Linked DNA regions of Anatilimnocola floriformis. The protein of the gene in region 2 interacts with the protein of the main gene of each other region in a pairwise test. Links are inferred from orthologs where the notes say so. Each region holds a gene or a part of one and is shown on either strand. Other genes may lie near its edges. The genes, in order: dps and M9Q49_RS06075.

Region 1 (14,470 bases), 1.2 Mb from region 2 along the record:
AAAGCGAGCCGGCGACGGATTGGCATCTTCAGCAGGGAGCACGTTGGACTCAGGCGTTCAAAAAGACGCGTGCTTTCGCGGAGCGAAAGCCGACAGTGGTTACTTGCGGAGCACGATACACCGCTTGTGGCCGCAGCCATAGACCGAGCACGAGCCGAAGTACTGCCAGCAATCGAGATGGTGCGGCGTTTTACATTTCTGGCACTGCACCACGTTTTCAGTAAGTGGATCGCCGCAGACCTGGCATTCTGTATCGTGCAAGGAAATCGTAGGCCGCACTTGCCCTTCGACGAACTCAATGCCGTCGCTCAGCGGTTTTTGAATGAGCCGGATCAGCTTGAAGCAACAGCGGGCAAATTCCGACAGCTGCAGCTCGCTGGTGAAGTGCTCGTGCTTGGTGACTCGCAGTGTGCCGCCACCTAACTGCAAGTGCAGATCGTGGTGGGGCTGCGTGCCGCAGCAGACCAGCGCCATGATCGCGTAACGAACGTCTTGACGCAGAAACTCGCGGATCTCGCGCTCGTTACTCCCTTGAATGATGAACGCCGCATCGAACTCCGGCACGCCGATCTCGATGTCCTGCATGCCGAAGTATTTGCCGATGTTCTGGGCAATTCCCTGCGGCCGCAGTTCCATCCGCAGCCGAATGTCGAACAGCGACATGGTGAGATGCGTGTAAACATCGTCGCCGTCGTTCGAATAGCTGAGAGTCGTGGGCGTGTCGCCCAGCTGAAACGTCACCTGCGGGAAATCCCAGGCCCCGCCGCGCTTGATGCGGCCCCGCCAGATTGAGGCAAAACGATTCAGGTCGCTGTTATGCGATGAATACGCGATGCCGGCGATGATCACCATGATCACGCCGATAGCGAACAGCACGACTGCAAATTCAACACCGCTCTCCATGCTATGCTCGCCTGGCTTCGGTGTAACGATGCTGCCCACAACCGTAGACCGCGCACGATTCGAAATAATTCCAGCAATCGAGATGGTGCGGCGTTTTGCAGCTCAAACAAAAGACGATCTTTCCCTCGAGCGGATGGCCACAGACCTGGCATTCGGTCTCTTGCACCCGCGGCAGCGGCGAAGACGAGACGAACTCGATCCCGGTGTTGCGCGAATAGGCGAGCGCTTCGAACACTTCGGAGAACAGGGTGATGAACTCGTTCAGCTCACCCACGCTCTGAAAACCACGATGCTTTGTCACCCGCAGCACGCCGCCGGAAATCGTCAGGTGCAGATCGTTTGAGACCAGCGTGGAAAAACGAGCGAGCTTCAGGATCGCCACTTGCGACTGCGGATTCAGATACTCGATGATCCGCTCCGGTTGATTGCCGTTGATGATGAAGGCATCGTCGAACTCGCGCGCGCCGATTTCCAGGTCATACATGCCCAGCAATTTCTTCAACTGCTGAATCACGTCCTGCACATACAGCTCAAGTCGCAGTTGCTTGTCGGGAAAATGAACCGACAAGTGTGTATTGCGGCTGTTTTTGCCGCGCTTCGAATAACTGAGCCGAGCATAGGCGTCGCCGATTTGCATCACGAGACCGTCGTAACCAAAGAAGCCGCCCAGCTCGACGTAGCCCTTCCAACGCTTGGCGACTTGCTCGAGCACGCCTTTATTGACGGCGCTCGAAATCGACGCGATGGCGACGAAGATGCCAATAATCACCAGGAAGGCGATGAAGCATAAAGGAAACGCATCACGGGCCACGGCAAGCTCCCAAATCTCCCTTCAGCAGCGAAAGGACGTTTTATGGTATTCGATTTTCGCCAGATGTTCTTTTGCGAAAACCGAAATCCCCCTTAACGCGGCTTGCTGGGCCGACCAGGCGGCAGTTCTTGCGATGGCTCGGGGGGCGCGTGATTTCCTGCCGTAGGAAAAGCCCGGCGGGGGAGCAGATAGATCGTCTCGCGACAGCCATACGTCGCGCAGCCGCCGGCATATTCCCAGCAATCACGATGGTGCGGCGTCTGACAGCGACGGCAGATGACAATCTCGGCCGACATTTCTTCGCCGCAGATCCGGCAGTTGGCGTGATCGATGATCTGCGGCTGATCACCGTTTACGAAGTCGATTCCCTCAGTCTTCGTCAGCTGCAGCTGATCGTACAGACCGAGCGTCGTTTCGACGAACTGCTCCAGATCATTGGCCCGCGACGATTCCCACACCTTACGCACCACCAGCCAGCCGGGATAAATCAGCACCAGCGTCTCGGCCGGTTCCGGCGAGCGGCTGATGCGCTCGAGTTGCACGCGCACGCCCGAGCTGAGGAGCAGGCGCGACTCTTCTCCTTCGTCGGCCCACACATTCCAGCGCAGGCGGAAATCGTCCCAATCGAATTCGAGTTCGTGCAGTCCGCGCAGATCGATGGCAATCTGCCGTCGTGAGACGCGCGGCACGAGGGCCATGTGCAGCGAAACGTCGGACCACTGCACGATCATCTCGAGGCACTTGCGACCCGACGTCCCCGGCAAGCTGTAAACCGACAGCCGCGAATAAGTCGTGCCGTAAGGAAGACGTAGCGAGGGATTGCTGAACCAACCGCCGCGACTCAGCACGCCGCCGAACCGCTGAGCGACCGCGGCCAGCGCGCTATTCCAGCGCTCGAATCGGGCCGCCGTTTGACTGAAGACGCCAAACAGTGCCAGCACGACGATAGCAGCAAACAGCATGAAAACGCCAACACATTCCATGCATCCATTGTTGGCGTCGGCGCGGAAACTTGCCAGTGCAGTAACCCGGCGAGTTCTGCGCCTTGCTGGCTAGGGAAGATTCACGATCTCACCGCCGCCTTTCGTGGTGATTGCCCTCATGTTCTGTTGAAAGTCTTGCAGCGCCATGAAGCGCACGCTGCCGTCGGCAAACAGAATTTGAACTTCGTTGGGCTCAGCCGTCGGCGGTGGCATGCCCAGGTCGACATTCCATTCGACGGGCTCCGCCCAGTTGGAGGGACCACGACTCGTGCCGACCATGATGATCGTGTTGCTCAAGCCGTCAGTCACACTCGAAAACTTGACTGCTTTGCTCCCTTCAAACATCGTGCCGACCCCCGTCACGAAGACATAATCGCTCCGTTGCAGCGAACCCGATTTGTTGTTGGGGTCTTGAAAGGTCTTGATGATCGTATCGGTGACGGCCAGATTCTCCGGCGCATCCCAAGCCTTCGATTTGTCGAATTGTTGAAAGAGCGCCGCTTGGTCCATGTAAGGCAACAGCAGCACGCGACCGCTGTAAAGTGGCTTGCCATCGGCATCGGTGACTACGGCCGGCGGAAAGCTGCCGTGCACATCGTGATAGTTGTGCAGCGCCAAGCCGAGTTGCTTCATATTATTCTGCGAAATCATTTGATCTCGTCTGCCTCCCATCTGCGACCGGCCAATAAAGAGAACAGAGGCCACGCCGCCACAGCAGAGGAGAATACAGCCCATCACGATCGCCAGAATGACGAGGAGCGTGGAGCCGCCGCCGGACTTGCTCCCGCCAGTCGGCGCGTACATTGGCGTCTGCATGGTCGCGGGCGCTGCAAAACTCGCTTTGGGAATGGTGATCTGCTGGCCGCAGCCGGCGCACGCGCCGCTCTGGCCCGCGAACTGATCGGCAACAACCGTCTGTTTGCCACAATGAGGACAGCGAAATTCGATCGTCATGGTTTAATATCCTAAGTCAGGCATACTTCGGTCGTCAGCTCGTTGCATCAGTTGTTGCAGCGCCATTTGCATTAAGTGCGTGCGAATCGCGCGCACGCTGCCATCGGCAAAGGCAGTGAGCACTACCTGCGGATGATTACCCGGCGGCAGCACGCCGCTGTCGGCATTCCAGTCGACGGGCTCTGCCCAATTCTGCGGGCCCGTCGCGGTTTGAATCACCATGATCGTGTTGCTCGTGCCATCGGTGATGCTGGCAAAGTTGGTTGTTTTGCTACCCTCAAAAATCGTCCCCGTTCCGGTCACGAAGACATAGTCGCTCCGAGGTGCAGCCGGTCCGCCCGGATGGGCCGGATCTTGAAACGTCTTGATGATGGTCGCGGTGATCGCTTGATTCTCAGGGCTGTCCCAAGCTTTGTTTTTGTCGAAGGCTTGGTACACCGCGTTTTGATCGAGGAACGGCAGCAGCAGGACTCGGCCGCTATATAGCGGTTGGCCATCGGTATCGGTGACGACGGCCGGCGGGAGGGAGTTATACGTATCGTGGTAGTTATGCAGCGCAAGAGCGATTTGCTTGAGGTTATTCAGCGACTTCGTTTGCTGTGCAGAAATACGAGACTGGGAAATCACAGGAAAAAACAACAGGCCGGCGCCACCGAGGCAAATCACACCGAGCACCGCAACCGTGGCGAGAATAACAAGCAGCGCTGCGGTTCCTGAACTGCTCTTGGTCGACGGTCCCGCCGGGTAGCTGCTCGCGGTGAGTGGAATGGTCACCGATTTTCCACAGGCTGAGCACGGACCGGTTTGCCCTGCGAATTGATCGGCAACGACGGTTTGCTTGCCGCAATGCGGGCAGGAAAAATTGATCGGCACGGTTCATTCCTTGCAGCAAAGCATCAGGTCTGGCGGTGGATTATAAAAGGTGCAACGCCACGTTGCACGCTCCACCCGCACCCTCCGCGATACGTCATGTCACGATTCTTACTTATGTTCGCCGCTCTCGCTTTGGCCGCTACTTCACCACTGGCTGCTCAGCCCGCCGCCGAGAACACATCGCTGCAGGTGATGACTTGGAACATTCGTTACGACAACGCCAATGACGGCGTCGATCGCTGGCGCAATCGCCGCGACTGGGTGGCGGAAATCATTCTGCGCGAGAAAGTGGATCTCGCCGGCTTTCAAGAGGTGCTGGCCGGGCAATTTCACGATCTGCAAGAACGGCTGCCGGAATTTGCTTCCTACGGCGCGGGCCGCAACGACGGCAAACAGCAGGGAGAAATGTCGCCGATCTTTTATCGTAAGGAACGCTTCGAACTCCTCGATAAAGGAACATTCTGGCTGTCGACGACTCCGGAAGAAATCGGCAGCAAAGGTTGGGATGCAGCGCTGCCGCGAATCGCCAGCTGGCTGAAGTTGCAGGACCGGCAAACCAAGGAATCGCTGACCGTGCTCAACACGCACTTCGATCATCAGGGAACGAAAGCCCGCCGTGCCAGCGCTGAGTTGATCGTCAAACAAGTCCGCGAAAAATTTGCGACGCTGCCGCTAATTTTCATCGGCGATCTCAACAGCTTGCCCGATTCGGCCGCTTATGAAACGCTCGCCGCGAAAGGGACCGATGATCTGCCGCTGCTGCGCGATGCCTACGTCGCGGCCAAGAGCAAAGAAGGTCCCGACTCGACTTGGAACGGTTTCAAGAAGATCGTGCCGGGAAGCCGAATCGATTATTTGTTTGCGACTCGGCAATGGGACATCGAAAAACTTAGCACGCTCACCGATCAGCGCGACGGCAGGTTCCCGTCGGATCACCTGCCGATTGTTTGTCGCCTGTCGTTGCGGAAGTGAATAGTGCGTTTTGTGTAGATCGAATTTTCAGCTGACTCCACCGAGCTTGCTCGGTGGTGAAACGATTCTGCACCAGCCACGCACTTTTTGTTTACGTTGCCCCCACCGAGCTTGCTCGGTGGAGCATGTGATTGCCGCCGCCGCGAAATCATCCGCTCTACCGACCGAGGTCGGCCGGGGCGAAAGGCGCACGCAAGCTACGCTCTAGTGCAAAGTCATTAGCTCCACCGAGCAAGCTCGGTGGGGACCGCATACTAACCAGATACGCCGGTAGAACTGAAATAGGCTGGTTCGCTGCCGGCCTTCCATTTGATGTTGCAGCCGATGCTCGGGATCTGCTTCTCTGGTGCGGGTTTACCGGCCAACAGTGCATCGAGCGCGGCGCGCAGGTCGCGACCGTCAGCAACATCGCCCGCCTTGGGACGCGAAGGATCGAGTTGGCCGCGGTAGTACAACTTTTGTTCTTTGTCGAAGAGGAAAAAGTCGGGCGTGCAAGCGGCGTGATATTCCTTGGCCACGTCTTGGTCTTCGTCGAACAAGTACGGAAACGGATAGCCCCGCTGCTCGGCTTCATGCACCATCTGCTCGGGCGAATCCTCCGGGTGTTTCGACGTATCGTTCGAATTGATGCCAACCACGGCGATGCCGCGCGGCATGTAATCCATGGCCAGGCGGGCAAGTTCTGGCGCAACGTGCTTCACGAAGGGGCAGTGATTGCACATGAAAATTACGAGCAAACCCGGCTGACCTTTAAAATCGGCGAGCGACACCGTCTGACCATCGACATTGATGAGCGAAAAATCCGGAGCCGGTGTGCCGAGCTCCCGCATCGTGCTAGCAGTTTTAACCATTGGTAAATCTCCTTGGTGTTGTTCGTATATGAATTACTCCCTCTCCTCGGTACTCCGGGGAGAGGGCCGGGGTGAGGGGCCAGATCTGCAAAGGCTGCAACCGCCTCGATCTCAGTCTGTTTTAGCAAATTCCCCAGCCCACCTGTTTCGGCTCCGTGCTAGCAACCCACCCGAGCGAATCAGCAGAAAGTTCACCTTCTTGATGTGAGCCCGTTTGCTTAATATCTGGCTCTGAAACCAAAATCTGCTCGATCAAGGAGGATCGATTGAAGGCCCCTTCGACTATCACCGCGCATTTGTTTCAGGTCGTCGCGCTGGCGGCGATCGTGATGCTAACCAATCTCGGCGGGCCGCGGCTGTGGGATGACGATGAACCGCGCAATAGCGGCTGCGCGCGCGAAATGTTCCTCCGCAACGACTGGATCGTGCCGACCTTCAATGCTGAGCTGCGCACGCACAAGCCGATTCTGCTGTATTGGTGCATGCTCGTTTCGTATCACATCGGCGGCGCGAATGAATTCACCGCGCGCCTCCCTTCGGCGCTCGCGGCGATCGGCACCGTGGTGCTGACCTATGCGATGGGCCGACGCTTGTTCAATCCGCGGGCTGGTTTCTGGGCTGCGACGGCGCTGGCTTGCAGCGTTTCGTTTGCAATGGTCAGCCGGGCCGCGACTCCCGACGGCGTGTTGATTTTCACGAGCACACTGGCCGTCGCGCTCTTCGTCTTCGGCACATTCGCGCGGCGAAAGTCCGTGACGGGCGATGTACTCGATGCCGATCAACCGGCGCCGCTGCAGCGGGCTGCTGGGCATTGGTTTCCGCAGCGACCGACGCTCGTGTTGATGATGTACGCCGCCATGGGCCTCGCCGTGTTGGCAAAGGGGCCCGTTGGTCTTGTGCTGCCGACGGCGGTGATCGGGATGTTCTTGCTCATTCAACGTTTGCCCGCGCTGCAGACCGATCTCGATTCGAATGATTCGTCGGGTGAGTTGCGGCAGATGGTGCTGCCCGCCTGGCTGCACAATGCAGCTCGGCCACTCAATCCGTTGCATTTTCTCGGCACCTGTTGGTACATGTGGCCGCTGGCGGCGATCGTTACGGTGGTGCTCATCGCCGGTCCCTGGTACGCAGCCGTCGGCGTGCAGACCGACGGCGAATGGCTGCGGGGCTTTTTCTTTGAACACAACGTTGAGCGGGCGCTGTCGGCGAAAGAAAATCATCACGGCTTCATCGGGTTCTATCCGGTGATGCTGATCGCGGGGTTCTTTCCGTTTTCAATTTTCGCGCTGCCGGTCATCATCGAAACGACGCGGCGATTGATGGGCAAAGACGCCTGGCAGCCTGGCTACTTGCTGGCTGTATGTTGGATCGGCGTGTACCTGTGTTTGTTCAGTGTGGCTCGCACGAAGCTGCTCAATTACATCCTGCCGTGCTTTCCAGCCGCGGCGCTGCTCGTCGGCGCGTTCCTCGATCGCTGGCTGGCGGGCAAGTTGTTGATCGCGCGCTGGTGGCCTGCCGTTTCATTCGCGGTGCTGATGCTCATCGGCGGGTTTCTCGCGGTGGGTGTGTATGCGGTGGCGAATGAATTTTTGCCAGGCGATGAATTTCTCGCGCTGATTGGACTGTTGCCTGCCGTGGCGGGCCTCATCGCGCTCGGGCGGCAGATGTTCAATTTCGATCGGCGCTGGACGGCTGGCATCATGGCGACCTGCTTCGCCGCGATGACCACGCTCATCTTCGCCGTCGGCGCGCAGCGGGTTGACGCTCATCGTGAAGATCAAAAAATCGTCAGCGCGATTCTGGCCCGCGAAGCCAACCCGAAGCTCGCGACGTTCCACATCTTGGAACCGAGTTGGGTTTATTACGGCAAGCAATCGATCACCGAGTTGCCCAAGCCTGAGAAGCGGATCAAAACGTCGAACGTGCCCGTGGTGATGGCCAAGATGTTCGATAACAAACAGGCCCTCACGTTCCTCAGCAAGGATCCGACTGCTTACTTGATCACCACGCGCACGCAGTACGAGAAACTGCAGCCGCATCTGCCCGCCGATCTGAAGATCATTACCGAACAGCCGCTGTTCGAATCACAATTCAAGATGGACCTGAGCAAACTCTTCAGCGGCAACTTCAAAAAGGCGCCGCAGCAACTCGTCGTCATCGGGCGAGAGAAGGCGAATGTGATTGCGAACACGCCGGCAGTGGAAACAAAGAGGTAGCGAGTCAAAAGATCGCGCGGAGAGAGGAAATGAAAATCTCACTGCGCTGGTTCTTGATTCTCATCGCCCTCACTGGGCCTGCGATTGCGGTTTTTCATTCGTGCAATCGCGGGACGATTACTGAACAGCAAGACCGGCAAATTCAGATTGGGATGAAGCAAGCCGAAGTGCTCGCGGCTTGCGGACCACCAGCAACAACTTGGAACCCCGGTCGTGGCGGTGTTGTGTGGGAATACCATCTGAGTAAATGGAGGCCCACTGCGTTTCTGAACCCCATTTGTGTTGAATTCAATGCCGAAGGCGTTGTTGTGAACACCTGGGTTCAGTGAGAGTATGCACGGAGAAAGAACTAATCCCGCGTGCCTCTATTCCACGTGCTCGAGTTCCTGACCAAAACGTTCGATCGCTTGTTCAGGATTGAGATTGAAGAGCGCCCGGCCGGTGGTGCTCCAGGCTTCGCCATCGAGATGAAAGATGGCCGTGGCTGCGCGGAGGTTACTGACGTTCGGGTTGTCTTCCATCCCGCCGCCGATAACGGCTTCGAAACTGATGGTCACGCCGACCAGAGCGCGGAGGCGGCCGGTGTTGCGATCGCGGGCGAAGGAGACTTCGTCATCGAAATCGCAATCGACCCACTGCAAGCCGCGCGGGCTGCCGCTTTGTCCGGCGAGCGTGAGGAAGTGCGCCTCGAGCCATTCGCGTCGCAAATGAAATTGCTTGCGCGCGTGCTCGAGGTTGACCTCAGGTTTGCGCTTCGGCTGCCAGGGCGAAATCCGGCTGCCAGCAAAGCGCCAGACGAGCAGTCCGACGACCACGATTGTGCCAGTAGCGATTACGCCCAGATCGAGCCAGAAATTTCCGAACATATCCCACGTGCCCCGTCGGCGTCGCACGCCGCAACCAACCCGCTCTCAAACCCGCGACCGCATTTTACAGCAACTCGGCAGTCGACGGCAAATTAATTGAGAGGAAGAGGAGAGGCGGGGCTGGGGACTAGGAACTGGGGGCTGGGGAAAAGACACGGAAACGTTTCCGCCTCGAGCTGGATCAGCACCATTCGGTTCTTCTTCGTTCTGCCTTCTGCCTTACCCAGTCCCTAGCCCCCGCTCCCCCATCAACTTTTCTGGATGGATTCCATTGACTTCGCCCATTTTCTCTCAGACAATGTGCGTCCTGTGCCGATAATACCGGTTGAATGAACTTTGCCTTCCAACTTCCCCCTCTGGAGTGCTCTCAAATGAAGTCTCGCATGTTGATTGGTTTGGGTCTCGCGTTCGTGGCCGTGGCTTCGCTGATCGCCGCTGAAGGTGTGAAGCTCGAAGGCGTGAAGTGCGTCGTGGCCGGCTCGAAGGCCGCCAGCGAAAAGAACGCCGTCGATTACAAGGGTGGCAAGGTTTACTTCTGCTGCCAGAACTGCCCGAAGGAATTTGAGAAGAATACCGCCAAATACGCCGCCAAGGCCAATGCTCAGCTGGTTGCCACCGGCCAAGCCAAGCAAGAGAAGTGCCCGCTGAGCGGCGGCCCGCTCGATGCGGCGACCAAGATCAGCGTCGATGGCGCTGACGTTTGCTTCTGCTGCGAAAAATGCCAGGGCAAGGCCAAGGAATCGAAGGATCAAGTTGAACTCCTGTTCAACGACAAGGCCTTTGAAAAGGCCGGCTTCAAGGTCAGCAGCAAGTAGTCTGAAGATTTGCCAGCACTGCTGGCGAGCCGAAAAATAACGAGAGGTCGCTTCGCAAGAGGCGACCTTTTTCGTCTCTGGACCGACCTGTTCCGTTCAGGTATGGTCCGGCGGATTCAATCAATCCGGCAGGCGGCGGAAACCGAAGCGAAGTGAATGCCCGTCAAGGATGACTGGCGCGTCCCCTGTTGCGAACCGTCGAATGCGACGCGAGCAACCATTCAGAACATCAGAGGCAAGGAGGCCTGTCCGATGCAACTCAATCTGTTTTCGTGGATTCGTGAAGGCGTGCGTCAGAGTGTGCTGCTGGGCGTTTCCGACGCCGTTGAAGCCCTTGGCGAACCGACCCACGATCCGCACTTCCACCAGAACCTCGGTAAGCTCATCGAGCAAGCGCCCGCCGAAGAACGCGCCCCGCTCGCCGATGGCAAGCGCAAGCGCCTGGGGCGCTCGCTGAAAGATTTTGACGGCGCGACGAGCTAGTCCTGCACGTGCGCTTCGACGAACCACAGGTATTGGTCGACTTTGCGGCTGATGCCGGTGAAGAGATCGGCCGTCCCTTTGTCTTCGAGTTCGTCGGCCTCATCAATGCCCTGTCGAACGAGCTTGCCGTAGGCGGCGAGCTCGTCGGCGAGGGAGTTGACGTGGGTCTTCCAATCGACGGCCTTCGTCGGGTGGTCGCCAATTTCACTCTTACCAAGGGCCGACACACTGCCGTCGGCCAAGCCGCCGAGGGCGGTTACTCGTTCGGCGATTTCGTCGACGAATTCTTCCGTCGCGGCGTGTACTTCGTCGAATAGCTTGTGCAGGGCGATGAAGTTCAGCCCCTTCACATTCCAGTGAGCTTGCTTGGCGTTCAGCCCCAGCTTGATGCTGTCTCGCAGCCGTTCGTTGAGGAGCGTGCAGAGCTTGGTGCGTTTGGCTTTGGGAATGTCGTTGCGGCTTTCGATCATCGACGTGTCTCCGTTGGCAGATTGTTTCGCCGGCGCAGCGGCGCGAGTTGCGGTGGCCATGATTTGATTCCTGGAAGGTGGGAACTAGGGGAGTGAGTGCGAGCTTATTGTAGCGCGCGCAAAGAAAAAGACGACCTCCCGCGAAATTGCTCTCGCTGGGAAACCGTCTTCTTCATTTTCAGTGAGGTTCGTAGCTGGAGTTGGGGCGGTTGCACCGTGGCGATGCTGTGTTCGAGAGGCCTGCGGGGGTCGGTCGGCGTCTCAATTCACTTACCCGAAGGTTTACCGCGCTTTCATGTGGAGTGACCTGGCCGCAACGGATACGAATTCACTGGTTGTGTTCGATCGACTGACTGGTAAAGCCACAGACTACTGACGCGGCAACGTGGTCGGTGTCTTGACTTCAGTTTGCCAGTACGCGTCGATCTTCTTGTTCATCTCCGGATCGGCGAAGTCGGGCCACTTGTCCGATGCAAAGCCGTTGGCATTGTCCAAGTATTCCTTGGTGACGTTCAGCTCGACGTAGTGCGAACTCGAGCCGGCGTCGTGCTTCACCTTCAGCGAGCGCCACGGCACGGCGAAGTACTTGTTGTTGAAGCCGAGGAAACCGCCGAACGAGATCGCGGCATAGCGGACGTGGCCACGTTCGTCGATCACCAGATCTTCGATCTTGCCGAGGTCCTGATTCTTCGAATTCTTGACACTCATCCCGACCAGCTTGCTGCTGCGGAAGGTGGCACCTGAGTAGTCGGCGGCGCCAACGACGCGGCCGGCGGGGGTATCAACCTTCACGCCACCTTCGTTCACATCGACGCGAACTTGGGCGGAGGCGGTGAGTGCCAGAGCCGGCACCAAAGCGACTGCAATCCATAAACTGCGCATTTCAAACTCCTAACGTTGAACGATGCATAGACAAAGTGTGCGATGTGGTTAGGCGATGGGTCGGCGTACGCCGCCAGTGATCGCACCAACCAAAAACAGCACGAGGAAGACGACGAAGAGAACCTTGCCAATCCAGGCGAGATCGCCTGCGATGCCAAAGAAACCAAATGCCGCGGCGACAAGCGCCAAAATCAAAAAGGTCAAAGCCCATTGCAACATGACAAGTCTCCTCTGTTCAAAAATGTGTTTCGCGAGCCGCTCGCGGTGTTGTTTTCGATCCGTCAGATGCAGTCCGTACAAAGCAAACAAGGTGCCAGAGGCGCAAAATGATTTGGCGATTAACCGCAAGTGAACCGGAGCCAACGGTTTGCGAATAAGAACGAAGTCCAGTAAAACAGAAGCAACCAAAAGCTGCCCATTTGGTTACCTCCGTTCTGTCCGCGCACCACTCCCAGTGGACGAAAAACTGCCAAGTGCTTGATTTTCTGCGAATCAAGCACGCCAATGATCTGTCAGGTTGGCGCATCGTTACACTGGCAAAGTTTTTGCAATACTGCTGCCCGAAACTCACTTGTCTGCCACTTTGAAGCCCTTTACCGGTCAGGAACCTGTCCGCCATGCCCAGTCTGCTTGTCATCGATGACGATCGCGCGGTTGTCCACTTCATCAAAGCCGCCTTTAAGAATGCGGAAATCGAAGTGCTCGCTGCAGCCACCGCCGATGAAGGCTTGAAGCTGCTCCGCTCCGGAAAACCGGACGCGGTTTTGCTCGATATTCTGCTGCCACAGACAACGGGCCTGAAACTGTTCGAGACGATCCGCGAGATCGACGCCAGCGTGCCGGTGATCTTCATTACCGCCTCGGGTGAGAGCGACACCGCCATCGAAGCCGTGAAGCTCGGCGCCTTCGACTTTCTGCTCAAGCCGCTCGACGTCGCCAAGGTGAAGCACCTGATCGACCAGGCCTTGGAAATTCGCCGGCTGACCTCGACCCCGGTCGAAGTGCCGGAAATGTCGACCGCCGCCAAGGGCGACCAGGCCCTGATTGGGCGCAGCCCGCAGATGCTCGAGGTCTATAAAGCCATCGGCCGCGTGGCCCCGCAAACCGTCACGGTGCTGATCCGCGGCGAAAGCGGCACGGGCAAGGAACTCATCGCCCGGGCCATTTACCAGCACAGCCTACGAAAAGGAAAGCCGTTCCTCGCGGTCAACTGCGCCGCTTTGCCCGATGCGCTGCTGGAGAGCGAACTTTTCGGCCATGAAAAGGGTTCGTTCACCGGCGCCGATCATCGCCGCATCGGCAAATTCGAACAATGCAACGGCGGCACCATTTTTCTCGACGAAGTGGGCGATATGGCGCCGCTGGTGCAGGCCAAACTGCTTCGTTTGCTGCAGGAACAGCGCTTTGAGCGCGTCGGCGGCAACGAGACGATTCAGACCGACGTGCGGATCATCACCGCGACCAACCGCAACCTGGAAGCGATGACCGAAGCGGGGACGTTTCGCCCCGACCTTTATTACCGCTTGAACGGTTTCGCCATTAAGTTGCCGCCGCTGCGTGATCGGGGCGACGACCTGTTGTTGCTGATCGAGTCGTTTTTGTTCCGCTTCTCGCGTGAACTCAACAAGCCGTTGCAGCGAGTCTCGCCCGATGCGTTGAAGATTCTCCTCGAACACAATTGGCCGGGTAATATCCGCGAGTTGCAGAGCGTCATTCGCAAAGCGCTGCTGAACCTCACGGGGCCGATTTTGGTTCCCGATTTTCTGCCGGAAGAAGTTCGCGAGCCGAGGCGCGACGAATCCGCTGCTGGTGGCGGCGATGTCGGTGAAGGCCGCGATCTCGGCCGCTTCCTCGATGGTCGCTTAGCGGCCAATTCGGAGGATATTTATGCCGAAGCGATCGACTTTATGAATCGCTATGTGGTAACTCGCGTGCTGAAGACGGCCGGCGGCAATCAGTCGCGTGCGGCCAAGATGCTGGGAATTACCCGCGGCAGCCTGCGTAGTAAAACGCAGACGATTGGCTTGAAGATCGACCAAGTGGTCTCACAAGATGAATCGGGCGACGAGGACGAATAAGACGTAGCCCATCGGCCGGAACAGCTCACCGTTCCGGCCTGAACTGCTGCGGTTATATCCTGCCTAGCAGTAGCAAGATCACGAGAATGACCAAAATCAGGCCAATGCCACCGCTTGGGCCGTATCCCCAATTGCGGCTGTGCGGCCATGCTGGCGCAGAGCCGAGCAGCATCATGATCACGAGGATCAACAGAATTAGTCCAAGAATCGACATGGTATCGCCCTCATCGTTTCGATCGTCAGAGATGTGAATCAGCGAAGCGGCGTTCGCAACTGGAGTGCCAGAGAAGCACATTGCATGCCAGAGCACATT
Region 2 (14,394 bases):
GACATCGCCATTGGCAATCTCGTCGGCGGCGTGCACGGCGAAGGGAGCAACCGTCGCTAACGTGAAAACGAACAACCAACACAGGCGGGAGAGGGACATAGCAGCAAACTCGCAGAGTGGGGAGAACTGGAAACTGATTCAGAATTTAGCAGACGGCCGGCGCGATTGCAGCGTTGCTGGGTAAGGCACGGTCAGGCACTGAAGTGCCTGACCTACGGGGTAGGGATAATCGCCTTCACCAGCACGGTGCGTTGTTCCAGGAATTTAAATCCCGCCGTTTGATAATGGCGGAGCGCGGGGAGATTGGCCGCATCGACCGACAGAACCAGATGCTGGGCGCCGCTCGTGGCGGCAATCAGTTGGGCCTGGTGCGCGAGGTGAACTCCCCAGCCGCGGCCGCGCATATCGGGAGTCAGGCCCATATAAACGAGTTCCGCATGCGCGGCGGGGCGATGATCGGCGAGGATCAGGCAACCGATGTCTTCGCTGTTGTAGCGGGCGATGAACCACCAGTCGGTGCGCGGCACGCCGATGTCGCGATATTCTTGCAGCACATGCCGCGTCGGCCGCAAGCCATCGACGGCGGGGCAGTCGAGCGTCTTTTCATACGTCTGCTCGATGAGCCGAATCCAGCGCGCGTCTTCGTCGTGCGAAACGGCTACTAGCTCCAGCGGTTGAATCGGAAAACCCGGAATCCGCCGGTTGGCCGCTCCCGTCAGATCGGCGGCCAAATACAACAGGTCGCTGGCCACTCGATAGCCGGCGGCTTGAAAGATGGCCGTCGTGGGATGCTCGCGTCTTTCGGTCAACGCTTGAGCGAGCAGAATTTTCTGTTGCTGCAGAACGCCATCGAGTGCCAGGAGCAAAGCGCTGGCCAGTTCGTCGCGCTGGCTGACCGGCAACAACGCATCGATCTGCGGCGTCATCACTACTGCCGCGCGGCCGGGCAAACATTCAACCAACACCGCTCCTAGCGGCAGCTGATTCGCTTCGCGCGGCTCCACGGTGGCAACGGCGATAAAGCGCGAGGGAACGCGGCGAATGTGCTCAAGCACGGCGGCCATTTGCAACGCTCGCTCGCTCGGCGGCCAGGCCTCGGCCCCGCGCCGCAGTCCAGCAGAAGGAACTCCCGGGGAGAGTTCCAAAGGGGCAACGGCGATGGCGGGCAGTTTCATTTCGCTGGAGCATAACGGATAATCGGAATTGAATCGAATGCCACTTGAAATCCGGAAGGAGTGCGGTCATGCGTCGTCAGAACCTCTTGTTAGCGGCAGCTTTTGCAGCTGCTCTCATTCAGCCGTTGGCCCAGCCTTTCGCGTCGGCCCAATTGCTGAAAAAACTCGAACAACGCCTCGGCGGCGCGCTCGACAAGCTAAATCAACCCGCCGATCCGCTGGCCAATCCCGCGCCGGTGGCTCAGCCCGGTTATCTCGGCATGACCGCCGATGAAACCGACGGCCAGCAGGGAATCGTCGTGCTGGGCGTGAAGCCCGGCAGCCCCGCCGAAGCGGCCAAGTTGCAAAAGGGTGATCTCGTCTCGGCCATCAACGGCCAGGCCGTGAAAAACCTCGACGATTTTGAAGCCGTGCTCAATCAGGTCGCGGCTGGTCAAAAGGCGACGTTCACCGTGCTGCGCGGGCAACAAGCGTTGACCTTGAACGCCACACTCGTCGCGCGGCAAACACCGCCGGTGAATCGGGCGAATCAAGAAGATCCCGGTCCGCCGCCGGATGCCGCGCCTGGATTTAATCCGGCCGCTCCTCCCGCCGTTCCCGAAGTAGGCAATGCCCGCGGTTCGCTGGGCATCTCGGTCGTTCAATTGACCGAGCAGGCCCGCACTGCCAATGGACTCACCGCCTCGCGCGGCGCGCTCGTCGCAGCCGTGAAAGTGGGCGGCCCTGCCGAGCGCGCCGGCATTCCCGTCGGCAGCTTGATCGTCGCAGTCGATGGCCAACGAGTGAACACGCCCGATGAAGTGGTCGAGCTCGTCGCCGCCGCCCGCGCTGGTCAGGAAATGGAACTGAGCTATTACCGCGGCGCGACCCTCACGCGGAAGACGGTGCGACTCGCTCCGGCAGCGCTCGACGCGCGAGCTCAGCCAGCAGGCAATCCAGCCGGTGGAAACGTTGCAGTTGGCGGAGGCGCCCTCGGCGGCATTCTCGGTGGCGCTGGCGGCGATCGGCCGATCGTGCGCCGCGTCGGCGAAGTGATCGATGGCCTCGCTCGCCCCGCTGGCGGTCAGCCGGTGGGACTCGGCGAAGAAGTGAACGCCCTCAAGAGCCAGGTGGAATTGCTCCAAGCGACCATTCGTTCGCTCGAAGACCGAATCAATCGCCTCGAAGGTCGCGCTCCGGCCAACGAAGCCGCCCCGGCGTTGCCGCCGGGCGATGATCCGGTGAAACGCCTCGAGCTGAAACTCACGCCGCCCGAAAAGCCGGCGCTGCCAACTCCGCCCGCTCTGCCGTAAGTAAGAATCGTTGAAGAAAGTATCGCCGATGAAGCTGCGAAACCTGCTGCTCGCCGTGGTCTGGATTGCTTCGCTGCCGCTGCTCGTCGCGGGTGAGGAACCGACGCCGCGTCGTTATTTGTATGTGGTGACGCCCGGCATTCGGAACTATCTGGAGTTCGGCGGCGCGGGGATTTTGGTGTTTGATATCGACGACGGACACAAGTTTGTCCGTCGTATCGAAACACCGGCCAGCGCCGAGCCGATGCCCGACAATATCAAGGGCGTGTGTGCGTGCGCAGCGACGAAGCGGTTGTATTTCACCACGCGATCGAAGCTCTATTGCCTCGATCTGGAGACCGACAAAACATTATGGGAAACCGCGCCGCCTAACGGCACCGATCGAATGTCGATCACGCCCGACGGTCGGTTGCTGTACGTGCCGTCGTTCGAAAGGGACACCTGGAACGTCATTGATGCGACCGATGGCAAGCAGATCACTGCCGTCGAAACCAAGAGCGGCGCGCACAATACGGTCGTCAGTCGCGATGGCCGGCGGATGTATCTCGGCGGTCTCAAGTCGCCATTTCTATTCGTTGCCGATACCAAGACTAACGAGTTGGTCGGCAAGGTCGGGCCGATGGCCGGCGCCATCAGGCCGTTTGTCGTGAATGGCGCTGCGACGCGAGCCTACATTTGCGTCAACGATCTGCTCGGTTTCGAAATCGCCAATCTCACTACCGAAAAGAAGCTCCACCGTGTTGAGGTACAAGGCTTCGAGCCAGGAACGGTAAAACGCCACGGCTGCCCCAGTCATGGCATCGGCCTGACGCCCGACGAGCGCGAAGTGTGGGTGGTCGACGCTGCCAATCAACGCGTACACATCTTCGACAACACGGTCGATCCGCCGAAGCAAAAACAAAGCGTCGCCGTGCGCGAGCAACCCGGCTGGATCACCTTTAGCCTCGATGGCAAGTTTGCGTATCCATCGACGGGCGAAGTCTTCGACACAGCGACGAAAGAAATCGTGGCTCGCCTCTCCGACGAAAAGCGGCGCGAAGTGCACAGCGAGAAAATGGTCGAAATCCATTTCCGCGGCCAACTGCCGATCGCCACCGGCGACCAGTTCGGCGTGGGACGAGTCACGCCGAAGCATTGAAGTTAGCCGCGCGGCGTCTTACTTTTCGTCGTTCGATGGTTTTTCCTCACCGACTGGCGCATCGGCAGGAACCTTCACTGCATCGGCAGGCGCAACGGTGGGGTTGCCCTTCGAGCAACCACTGCTCAAGCCGATTAGCGCTACCAGAAATGTGGTCACAATCATCAGTCGCATTGTTCGAGACTTCTCTTCAAAAAGGTTTACGGAAGTTGCAGAGTTTCGCCGCCGTCGCGCGAGCCGGCCGCTTTCCAAATGGCCATGTCGACCGATTCAGTGACGTAGCGGATCGAGCCGTCGCACATCTGCATCACGCAGCCGCCAGGATGGTAGCTGCCGAAGGACATTTCGCGTTCATCACCCGTCGGACCGGTCTTCAGCATCGAACGATTCATTTTGTAGTAAGTCGAGCAGACCACCTCGGAAAAGTCTCCCTCGCCCGATGCAGCATTCGCCGCATCGGCATCGTAGCTGTAGCCATACATGCGGTCGCAAATGGTGCAGGGATCGACCACCGAGAACGGCGATTCGCCGCCGAGGAGCGTATTCGATAGGCCGTCAGTGATGTTCTTGAATTTGACTTCCGTGCGATTGACTGCCGAAGCGACGTGAAAGACGAGCATCGGGCCGTTGCCGCAGCGGACGTCGATCGTCCCCTGAGCTTGCGGTGTATCGAGGCTCACATCGCTGCCGCAATTGCCGACATAGCTGCCGACGGCCCGATTCGACAAACCATTGATCGCCGGCGCCCAGACATTGGCTGTTTTTTCGGACGGGCACTTCAGCCCCTTCACCACCGTTTTGGCGACGATCGAAAAGGTGCTGTTCGGCGAACTATCGCTTCCCTCGCCGGAATCTTGAAACTGAATGATGTTGTACAGCGGCTGCTGTTCCATGAACGGATAAACGTGGGCGTGGTAGGTGAAGCCGAACCCCTGCGACGCAGCCCAAGGAAGCGTCAAATACGTATCGTGGTAATTATGAATCGCCAGGGCGAGCTGCTTTTGATTGTTGCTGCATTGCATCCGCCGGGCGGCCTCGCGCGCGGCCTGCACGGCTGGCAGCAGCAGGGCGACCAACACACCGATGATCGCAATCACGACCAGCAATTCGACCAACGTAAAACCGCGTCGGCGACATCCCTGCAAAATCATCGTGCAATTCCCCTCTCGCAATCGGTCAGTTAAGGAGTGGATTGTCGCGCAGGAGAGTGAGCAACAGGCGAGAAAATGGCGAAGAACCTGGGAAGAGAAGGCCCCGCCGCCCACAACCATAGTCATTTCGCAGGGGTTTTGTCAAAAAGAAAATCCCTCACGTCTTTGGTTCTTGAATGCCCGTCGAACGAGGTGGAAAATCACACCCATGACTGCATTTTCGATTGCAACGACCAACCTCGATCTGGTGCTGCAAACGCCCGAGGAAGTTTTGGCTTGGGTCGCAGCGCTACCGCCGGAGGTCTTCGCGCAGGTTTCGCCCGACTGGATCGCTCGGGTAAAGCAGACCACCCCCGGCGATCCCTGGGCACTTTCTTACACGGTGATCGAGCGCGCAACCGGAACCGCCGTCGGCAATTGTGCGTTCAAGGGACCGCCCGACAGCAGCGGCATGGTGGAAGTGGCCTACGGCATCGACGAAGCTCAGCGGTGCCGCGGCTTTGCCACCGAGGCAACCAAGGGCTTGATCGATTTTGCCAAAGCGAGCGGTCAGGTGCTGCTCGTACGGGCTCACACCATGCCCGATGATAACGCGTCGATTCGCGTGCTGACAAAATGCGGCTTTCAGCTCATCGGCGAGGTGATGGATCCCGAGGACGGTTTGGTTTGCCGCTGGGAATTGCCGTAGCTCTCTTACCTTAGCCGATCTCGGTTCGCCGCCAGGTTTGACGCAGTAGTTTCATCGGTGGATTGTCGCCGCGGAACTGCCAATCCCACGATTGCTCGATGAAAAAGCTTTCCAGCATCGTGGCCGCGACGAACGGATGATGGACTAGCGAATTGAGGAGCCGCCAAACCAATGTCGGATTGGTATAAAGCCCGCGCAGCATCCGCGCCATCCGATAGTCGTTGGCTACCTTGTAACCCAAGGTGCCGTCGACTTCTTTTTCGAGCGTGAAGAACGGTTTGGCACATTCGGCAAGTTGGCCGTCGACCGGGTAGTAACCGCCCATCCAGTGATGCAGCAAGCTGAAATGCCGGCGGTCGGAGCCGAGCGGTTGGTTGAGCCAGGATGCGAGCAGGTACTCGGGCTTCACATCGCGTTTGACATGGATCGCCGTGGTGACGTAACGCGCGTCGTGGTCCTGAGGGTCGAGCAGTTTGTGCGCGATGGCGAACGACTCGTGATAAATATCGTTCATCCGCCCGGCTTGCACATCTTCGGGCTGCACCCAATGCTCCAGCGAGCCGTTGGCAATCACGCCATCGAACTGGCCGTGCCAACTCGCCTCGTGCAACAAATCGCGATAGGAGCAGCAATGCACCTTCAGCCCGCGCTCGTTGCAATAATCCGCTTGTTCGGGCGAAATATTGACGCCGATCACCTGCGCGCCGCGTTGCTGGGCCATTTGCAGCAAGTGACCATAGCCGCAGCCGATCTCAAGCAGTCGAAAACCAGGCCGCAAACAGCCAACTTGATTCAACAAGTAATTCAGCTGCCGCTCGATGCCTTGTTCGAGCGTCGAATCGGCCGGCAGGAACTCGCCGTCGGCCAGATCGTGGATTCCCACGGCATCGGCAGCGTGAACCATGGTGTAGCAGAGCTTGACCAGCGGCACGGCCGGGTGCTGCGTCTTGGGAGTGGGCAGCGAGTGAAAATCCGGAGCAGCAGGCCATTGTTGGCGAATGCTACCCGTTTTCGTTGCGACGATAGACACGGCAGTCCTCCTTGGCAGGAATCTGACATGAAGACCTCGTCGTTTGAATTATTGCGCCGAAAAGAAGGCCGGCTAGGCTGGCAATGGTGACGGTTTCGTTGGAAACGGCAAGCAAAGGATCCAAACGGCGCATAAAAAAAGCTTGTGCATTGCTGCACAAGCTTTCATCCCGGATGGATAGTGGACCCGCTCGGACTCGAACCGAGAACCCTCTGATTAAGAGTCAGATGCTCTGACCAGTTGAGCTACGGATCCGGGAAGCACAGATTTTAGCAAATTGTCGTGAACGTTCAAGGCGGTCATGGTCGTCTTTCGCTTCCGCGAAAGCACGCCTCTTGGAAGAGTGCGAACCGCTGCCTGATTGGTTCGCGCTGCGACGCTTAAAAGACGCGTTCTTTCGCGGAGCGAAAGGCGACAATCAGCAAGAAAAACAACCGGGCTCCGCTTTTTCGGCGGAGCCCGGCGTTTTTAGAACAAACCTTTGGAGGATTTCGACAGCGATGGAGTCGCTGGGAGATTGGCGGAATCGGGCGTGCTACTGCACCTGCACCTTGGTGATTCGAGCCATCCCGTAAAAATAGGTCCCTCGGTCAGAATGCACACCAAAGGCTGTTTACGCAAATGTACGTCTCTGGCAATCAACCGCACAACTCACTGCGTGCCGCGGCGACGAACGGCTGACTGCTCTTTCGTTATCGGCATTGTACCAGTCTGGTTGCGGTGAATCAGGGCCAGTTCTTACTGAAATCGTATGCCAGATCTGACTCGTTGCGTCCGAAAATTTGCACAGTGGTGCAAATCTTCAACAAAAACAGTGAAAAGCCGGCCGTTCGCTATGGATTTGACTCGTTTCGAATCGATCCGCCGCATCAGTAAAAATCTTTCTCTCGCCGAAAACGCATTCTGGTGGACTCGTGACTTTCGTGTCAGCCAGGAAACTGGGCAGAGTGAGTTCCGCTGGGCTCTCGGCTATAATACGGAACTTCCCGCCGTGACCCGGCGCGTATGACTCTCCATGCTGATTGAGGCTTGTGATGCGACGTTTCTTGTGGGCGATTCTCGGTTGTGCGTTGCTGGCGGTTTCGTTTTCAGGTGCGGCTCGGGCGGAAACGATTTTTGTCGAAGCCGAGTCGTTCGACGATGTCGGCGGCTGGTCGCTCGACACTGCCTTCACGCAAATCGTTGGTTCGCCCTACTTGCTGGCGCACGGTTTGGGTCAGCCGGTGAAAGATGCGTCGACAAAGGTCGAGGTCGCCGCAGCTGGCAAATATCAGGTGTGGGTTCGCACCAAAGATTGGGTCGCTCATTGGAAAGCTCCCGGCACGCCGGGCCGGTTTCAACTCCTCATCAATGGCAAACCACTCGAAACCACATTTGGCACGCAAGGTGTCGATTGGCATTGGCACGCTGGTGGCGAGGTAGAACTTCCCAAGGGCGAAACTACCCTCGGTCTGCATGACTTGACCGGCTTCGATGGTCGCTGCGATGCGATCCTGTTGACCTCCGACAAAGATTTCAAACTGCCCGCCGATGCGGATCTGGCAGCAACTCGTCGCAATTGGCTCGGCTTTGGCAAAGAACCAGAAGACGCCGGTGAGTTCGACCTGGTCGTCGTCGGCGGCGGATATGCCGGCACGGCGACAGCAATTTCGGCGGCACGCCAATCGTTGAAGGTGGCTCTCGTTCAAGACCGCTTCGTCCTGGGGGGCAACGGCAGCAGCGAAGTTCGCGTGTGGGCTCAGGGTGGCACGCTCCGCGGCAAATATCCGCACCTCGGTGAGATTGTCGAAGAGTTTGCCGATCACGCGCCCGATTCTCCCGGCGCTGGCGACGATTTCGTCGATGAACGAAAAGAAAAACTCGTCCTCCGCGAGAAATCAATCTCGCTCTTCTTCGGCCACTTCGCCATGAAGGCCGCCACCGATAAGGAAGGGAAAGTCACGTCAGTCACCGCGCTCGAAGTGAAGACCGGCAAGGAACGAATCTTCCGCGGCAAACTGTTTTGCGACTGCACCGGCCACGGCGTAGTTGGCGCTCTTGCCGGCGCGAAGCACAGCATTGAACCGCAGGGCCGCATGGGCATGTCGAACATGTGGTACTGGCAAAACGAAGCCAACGAACAAGAGTGGCCGGAAACTCCGTGGGCGCTCGCGCTCGATGTGAGCGACTTTCCAAAAACCGTGGCCAGCCGTTCGAAGATCGACGACAAGCCGTTCATGAAAGGTGAATGGTTCTGGGAGTCGGGTTTCAACAAGGATTCGATCAACGACCTGGAGTTCATTCGCGACTGGAACCTGCGTGCTGTGTATGGCGCGTTCAGCGCGCTGAAGCATGGCAAGGAAAAAGACGCCCACACCAAGGCGGCCCTCAAGTGGGTTGCTTATGTCGGTGGCCCGCGCGAATCGCGGCTGATCGAGGGTGACGTGGTGCTCACGCGCAACGACATCGTCAGCCAGAAGGAATTTCCCGACGGCTGCGTGCCGACGACGTGGGATATCGACCTGCATTATCCCAAGGAACAATACGCCAAAAAATTCCCGGACAATCCGTTCATTTCACGGGCTGAATTCGGCGCCGGCGTCGATCGCAAGAACGGATATCCGGTTCCGTATCGCTGCTTCTATTCGAAGAATGTGCCAAACCTGTTCATGGCCGGCCGGTGCATCAGCGTGAATCACGAAGCCCTCGGCACGGTGCGCGTGATGCGCACTTGCGGCATGATGGGCGAAGTGGTCGGCAAGGCCGCTTATCTGTGCCGGCTGCACAACACCTCGCCGCGGAATGTTTACGAAAGCTACCTGCCCGATTTGATTGATCTCTTCAAGCAGCCCGGCGCGATGCGCCGCGATACGCTCAGCGGCGAACTCTATCCCGATAAGGAAGTGATTGCCGTCGCGCCGTACCTGTCGAAGGCTGCGGACAAAGTCTCTGGTGTGCCGAATCAAGCGCCGAAACCGTCCGGGCCGCCCGGAATCGAGTTGAAGTCGCTCAGCGGCATTGCGGTCGATGATGCTACCGCGAAGTTCACCGGCAACTGGGGTGCAGGTTCCGGCCTGAGCCCCTACGTGGGCAATGGCTATCGGTATGCTTCGATCAACGATGCAGCCGAGGCTCGCTTCGAACTCACCGTGCCCGAAGCCGGCAAGTATGAAGTGCGGCTGTCGTGGGTGGGGCATGAGAATCGCGCGAAGAAGGCTCTCTGCATCATCGAACGCGAAGGTCAAAAGCCACTCAAGCTGAAACTCAATCAGCAAGAGAACTCGACCGATCCGCAGGCCTTCCATTCGCTCGGCGCGTTCGAGTTTCCGGCAGGGAAAGCCGCGATCATCCTGTCGAACGAAGGGGCCGACGGTTTCATTCACGCCGATGCGGTTCAACTGCTGAAGAAGTAGGGCGGTCGCATGGAGAGCGAACCGTCGCCACCGCCGAAAGTAAAAAAAGAGAAGGCTCGCCGAAGCTGGCGGCAGTGGATTACTGCCGCCATTCTGCCGCGGGCCTTTCGTCTCGGTTTGCTGGCTGCCGTCGCTGCGATTTTATTTGTAGCTGGCCGGCAACCACCACCGGCCGATGAAATCTCACTCGCCACGGCGAAGGAGTATTTTCCCACGGCCGTGAAGTTCGCAGCCGGCGACGCCCGACTCGGCGGTCAAGCCGTGCTGGATGACAAAGGGAAGCCGCTCGGCTTGCTGCTGACCACTTCACCGCGGACCGACGACATCATCGGTTACAGCGGCCCCAGCAACCTGCTGATCGTGCTCGATGCCCAGCAAACCATCATAGGCGTGCGCGTGCTCTCCAGCGGTGATACGCCCAGCCACGCCGAGCAAGTCCGCGCGAGTGGAACATTCTGGCCGCAGTTTCTCGGCGCCGATCAAACGACGCACCGCGAAAAAATCGACGGCGTGGGTGGCTCGACCCTGACAAGTTTCGCTTTCGCCGAAGCGATCGAGCGGCGGCTGCGCGGCACGAGTGTTTCGCTCCGCTTCCCCGAACCGGTCAAGCTGCGCGACATCAAAAAACTCTTCAAAGCGGCCCGCAAGTTCGAAGCCGACACGCCGCGGCTTGGTTGGTACAAGGCCTTCGACGAAGAAGGAAAGCATCTCGGTTACGTCGTCCGCACCTCGCCTTATTCCGACAACGCCCGCGGCTATCAAGGGCCGACGGAGTCGCTCATCGCGGTGGCTGCCAACGGCGTGAGTGTGATCGATGTCATCATTCGCAAGAGCTACGACACCGAGTTGTATGTCGAGCGCGTGAGTCCGTCGGATGAGTTTCGCGATAGTTTGAAAGGCCGCACCATCGACGAGTGGGCCAAGATCGATTTCAAAACGGCAGGCATCGAAGGCGTGTCCGGCGCGACGCAAACGAGCTTTGCCGTGGCCGATGGAGTGCGCCGGCGATTCCTGGCCGACACCAAGGTCGTGCCGAAGAAAGAACCGACCTGGAATTGGCAGCCCGGCTTGCTCGTGGTGATCGCGGGCGGCCTGGCAATGGCGTTCACTTCGCTGAAATCGAATCGGCGAATTCGCCTGGTGTGGCAGGTCGTGCTCGTCGTGGCGTTTCTCTACTGGTTGGGCGATTTGCTGTCGATCGCGCTCTTTGTCGGTTGGTCGCGTCATGGCTTGCCGTGGCGAACCGCGCCGGCGGTGATGTTGCTCGCAGCCGTCGCGCTCATCATGCCGTGGGTTTCGCGGCGGCAGGTTTATTGCCAGCAACTTTGTCCGCATGGCGCGGCGCAAGGTTTGTTCGCCCACTTCAAACGACTTCACTTGAAAATATCGGCTGCCTGGCAACGGCGACTCGCGATCATTCCCGCGCTGTTGCTCGGTGCCTGCGTAGTCCTCGCGACGTTCGTGCTGCGGTTTGACCTGGCGAAGATTGAACCATTCGATGCGTGGGTCTTGGGCGGCGCGGCGGGAATCTCGGCCACGATTGCGCTCGTCGGTTTGTTCGCGTCCACCATCGTGCCGTACGGATTCTGTCGCTATGGCTGTCCGACAGGAGAACTACTTCGTCTGGTGAAGAGCGGTGGCGACCACGACCGGATTCAACGCCGCGATTGGCTGGCGGCGGCGCTTGTCGGTTGCGTGGCCCTCGGTTTATTCGGCCCGCAGTTGTGGGCAAAAGTTCAACCGGCAGCATCAGAACCAAAAATTGCTGGCGAGCCGAAGTTCGTCGAAATCGGCGGCAAAGCCTTTGGCACTTCGTGGTCGGTGAAAATCCGCGGCGACCATCAGATTGCGCCGCTGCAAGAAGCGGTGACGAAGGAACTCGAGCGAATCGAAAGCAGTCTCTCACACTGGCGGCAGGATTCGGCGACTGCGCAGTTCAATGCGAGCGAAACGACCTTCGAGACCGAACAGCCTGAAGAACTGCTCAAGCTCGTCGCTCGCGCGCAGGAACTGAGTCGCCTGTCGAACGGCCGCTACGACATCACCGTCGCGCCGCTCGTGGCCGCTTGGGGATATGGACCGCCGGGCGAACGACCGGCGCCGAGCGAAGAGGAACTAAAAGAATTGCGTGAGCGCGTCGGCTATGAAAAACTCACGGTCGATCTCGCCGCGAAAACGCTCCGCAAAAGCAATCCGCAGTTGCAGATCGATCTCGGTTCCATCTTGCAGGGTTACGCTGCCGATCAGGCGCAGAAAATTCTCGAGCAGGCCGGCGTGCAGGAATGCCTAGTCGACGTCGGCGGCGAACTCCTCGCCCGCGGCAGCTGGCGCGTCGGCATCGAAGATCCGCGCAATCCGCAGCAGATGCTGCGTGTCTTCCAGTTGAAAGATTCCGCCCTCGCCACCAGCGGCTTGTATCGCACCAAGCCCGGCGCGGATCCCAAGGTGCATCACCTCATCTCGCCGCAAACCGGCAAGCCGTATGTCACTACCACGACGCTCTGCGCGGTCCTGGCTCCCACCGCCCTAGACGCCGACGGCTGGGGAACTGCGCTGCTGGCGGTTGGCTTGCCGGACGCAATTGCGCTGGCAGATGAACAACAGCTTGGGGTGATGCTGTTTGATCAAGCACAGGGAGTGCGGATGAATGCGGCTGGGGAGAAAGTGTTTGGAGATGCGAAATAACGAGCACAACTGGCTGAGTGAACTCGCTGTTCGGCCCCTCACCCCACCCCTCTCCCCGGAGTACCGAGGCGAGGGAGCAACCGCGTAGCAACGAACACTACTCCGGCGCTGGCTCAATCGTCGCCGACATGCTGCCCTTGCTCTTCGGATTTCCCTTTTCCGCGCCGTAGGCTTTGATCTGGTCGCGTTTGAGTTCGGCGTGTTCCATGGTGGTGGTCAGGCAGATGCCGCGGCCGGTCTTGTCGACTTCGGTGGCAATTTTAAAGCCGCGTTCTTCCTTATGGCCGAAGAGTTCCTTGAGCATGGTGATCACGTAGTCGTAGGTGTGATCGTCGTCGTTCCACAGAATGACGTTGTAGCGAGGCTGCCGCTTGGGCGGTTTTCGCTGGGCCGATTGATCGGCTTCCACATCGGGTTCGGCAACGGCGGCAGATTTTTGCTCGGACACTCGGGGCCTCCTGCGACACTGCATAGACTCAGGTTCGCTGCCGCAGCCCAGCACCGGGAATAGGCGAGGCGAACCGCTCGTATTATATTGCCCGATCTTGGGTGAGGCGAGAGTCGAGAGGCGGGAGACGAGGGAGAGCATCAAAATCATGGAAGATATTCGGAAATATCTGGACGCCGAACGGGGCACGTTTGAGCGGGATCTGTGCCAGTTGCTGGCCATTCCCAGCGTGGCGGCCGATTCGAAGTACCATCCCGATGTGCGCCGGGCGGCAGATTGGGTTGCCGGGCAGTTTCAGGCGATGGGGCTGAAGACCGAGAAGATCGAAACGATCGGTCAGCCGTTGATTTATGCCGAAAGCCCGGCGATTCCCGGTGCACCCACGGTGCTCGTTTACGGTCACTACGATGTGCAGCCCGCCGATCCGCTCAATGAATGGGTCACGCCGCCGTTTGAACCGACCATCCGCAACGGCAATGTCTATGCCCGCGGCGCGACCGACGACAAAGGCCAAATGCTGACTCACGTTCTCAGCACGCGGGCCTGGCTGAAGACCCGCGGCAAGCTGCCCGTGCAACTGAAGTTTGTCATCGAAGGTGAAGAAGAAGTCGGCAGCAAGGGAATCTACGACTATCTGAAGCAGCCCGGCGTGACCGACAAACTGAAGTCGGACATCGTGGTGATCAGCGACACGTCGCAATTCGCCCCCGGCCAACCGGCGATTACATACGGCTTGCGCGGCATCGCTTATTTCGAGATCCGCCTGACCGGGCCGAAGCAGGATCTGCACAGCGGCACGTTTGGCGGCGCGGTGACGAACCCGCTCAACGCGCTCGCGTCCTTATTGCACGCCCTGCGCGATGCTAACGGTCGCGTGCAGGTGCCGGGCTTTTATGACGACGTGCTCGCGCTGTCGGATCGCGAACGAAAACAGTTCGCCGCGCTGCCGTTCAGCGATGAGTCGTTTAAGGAACAGCTCGGCGTGGCGGGTCTCTACGGCGAAAAAGATTTTTCGACCCTTGAGCGCCGCTGGGCTCGGCCGACCTTTGATGTGCATGGCCTGTGGGGTGGCTATCAAGGCGAAGGTGGCAAGACGGTGCTCCCCGCGAAGGCTGGCGCGAAATTCAGCTTCCGCCTGGTGCCGAATCAAGATCCCAAAAAGATCGCCGCGTCGCTGGAGACGTTTTTGAAAGAGCGATTGCCGCCGGGCATCACGATGGAACTGATTTACATGAGTGGCGCGCAAGGTTGCGTCGTGCCGCTTGAAAGTCCCTTCATGGCCGCGGCTGAACAGGCGATTGAAACGGGCTTCGGTAAACGGCCAGTGTTCATTCGCGAAGGCGGTTCCATTCCGATCGTTACCAATTTCAAGCAGCAACTCGGCGTCGATACGCT

What was found.
Region 1: the proteins of M9Q49_RS06075 (region 2) and dps interact in binary tests that used the Escherichia coli proteins (3 or more experiments, as listed by UniProt). The link is inferred for Anatilimnocola floriformis from one-to-one orthologs.

Annotation. Positions count from the first base shown.
Region 1 is NZ_JAMLFW010000001.1:291,245-305,714, forward strand. What follows is about bases 9,491-12,249. They hold dps (DNA starvation/stationary phase protection protein Dps), read right to left. Parts: upstream 11,258-12,249; coding sequence 10,724-11,257; downstream 9,491-10,723. Other genes in these bases: M9Q49_RS01190 (hypothetical protein), read left to right, coding at 9,801-10,244; M9Q49_RS01195 (hypothetical protein), read left to right, coding at 10,497-10,727; M9Q49_RS01205 (PRC-barrel domain-containing protein), read right to left, coding at 11,567-12,079; M9Q49_RS36280 (DUF1328 domain-containing protein), read right to left, coding at 12,128-12,249. Outside these bases: M9Q49_RS01135 (hypothetical protein), read right to left, coding at 1-42; M9Q49_RS01140 (RING finger protein), read right to left, coding at 100-903; M9Q49_RS35690 (RING finger protein), read right to left, coding at 905-1,714; M9Q49_RS01150 (RING finger protein), read right to left, coding at 1,807-2,676; M9Q49_RS01155 (DUF1559 family PulG-like putative transporter), read right to left, coding at 2,767-3,651; M9Q49_RS01160 (DUF1559 family PulG-like putative transporter), read right to left, coding at 3,655-4,524; M9Q49_RS01165 (endonuclease/exonuclease/phosphatase family protein), read left to right, coding at 4,639-5,496; M9Q49_RS01170 (thioredoxin family protein), read right to left, coding at 5,751-6,347; M9Q49_RS01175 (ArnT family glycosyltransferase), read left to right, coding at 6,614-8,563; M9Q49_RS01180 (outer membrane protein assembly factor BamE), read left to right, coding at 8,593-8,892; M9Q49_RS01185 (hypothetical protein), read right to left, coding at 8,929-9,429; more of M9Q49_RS36280, read right to left, coding at 12,250-12,487; M9Q49_RS01215 (sigma-54-dependent transcriptional regulator), read left to right, coding at 12,697-14,157; M9Q49_RS01220 (DUF3309 domain-containing protein), read right to left, coding at 14,210-14,452.
Region 2 is NZ_JAMLFW010000001.1:1,453,726-1,468,119, reverse strand. The notes cover bases 11,325-14,007. They hold M9Q49_RS06075 (ATP-dependent Clp protease adaptor ClpS), read right to left. Parts: upstream 13,000-14,007; coding sequence 12,649-12,999; downstream 11,325-12,648. Other genes in these bases: M9Q49_RS06070 (dipeptidase), read left to right, coding at 13,148-14,007; M9Q49_RS06080 (FAD:protein FMN transferase), read left to right, coding at 11,325-12,551. Outside these bases: M9Q49_RS06135 (alpha/beta hydrolase), read right to left, coding at 1-99; M9Q49_RS06130 (GNAT family N-acetyltransferase), read right to left, coding at 213-1,064; M9Q49_RS06125 (PDZ domain-containing protein), read left to right, coding at 1,244-2,467; M9Q49_RS06120 (hypothetical protein), read left to right, coding at 2,496-3,605; M9Q49_RS06115 (hypothetical protein), read right to left, coding at 3,624-3,779; M9Q49_RS06110 (DUF1559 domain-containing protein), read right to left, coding at 3,806-4,756; M9Q49_RS06105 (GNAT family N-acetyltransferase), read left to right, coding at 4,965-5,444; M9Q49_RS06100 (SAM-dependent methyltransferase), read right to left, coding at 5,455-6,474; M9Q49_RS06090 (hypothetical protein), read left to right, coding at 7,226-7,483; M9Q49_RS06085 (FAD-dependent oxidoreductase), read left to right, coding at 7,509-9,866; more of M9Q49_RS06080, read left to right, coding at 9,876-11,324; more of M9Q49_RS06070, read left to right, coding at 14,008-14,394. UniProt on the Escherichia coli protein: Involved in the modulation of the specificity of the ClpAP-mediated ATP-dependent protein degradation.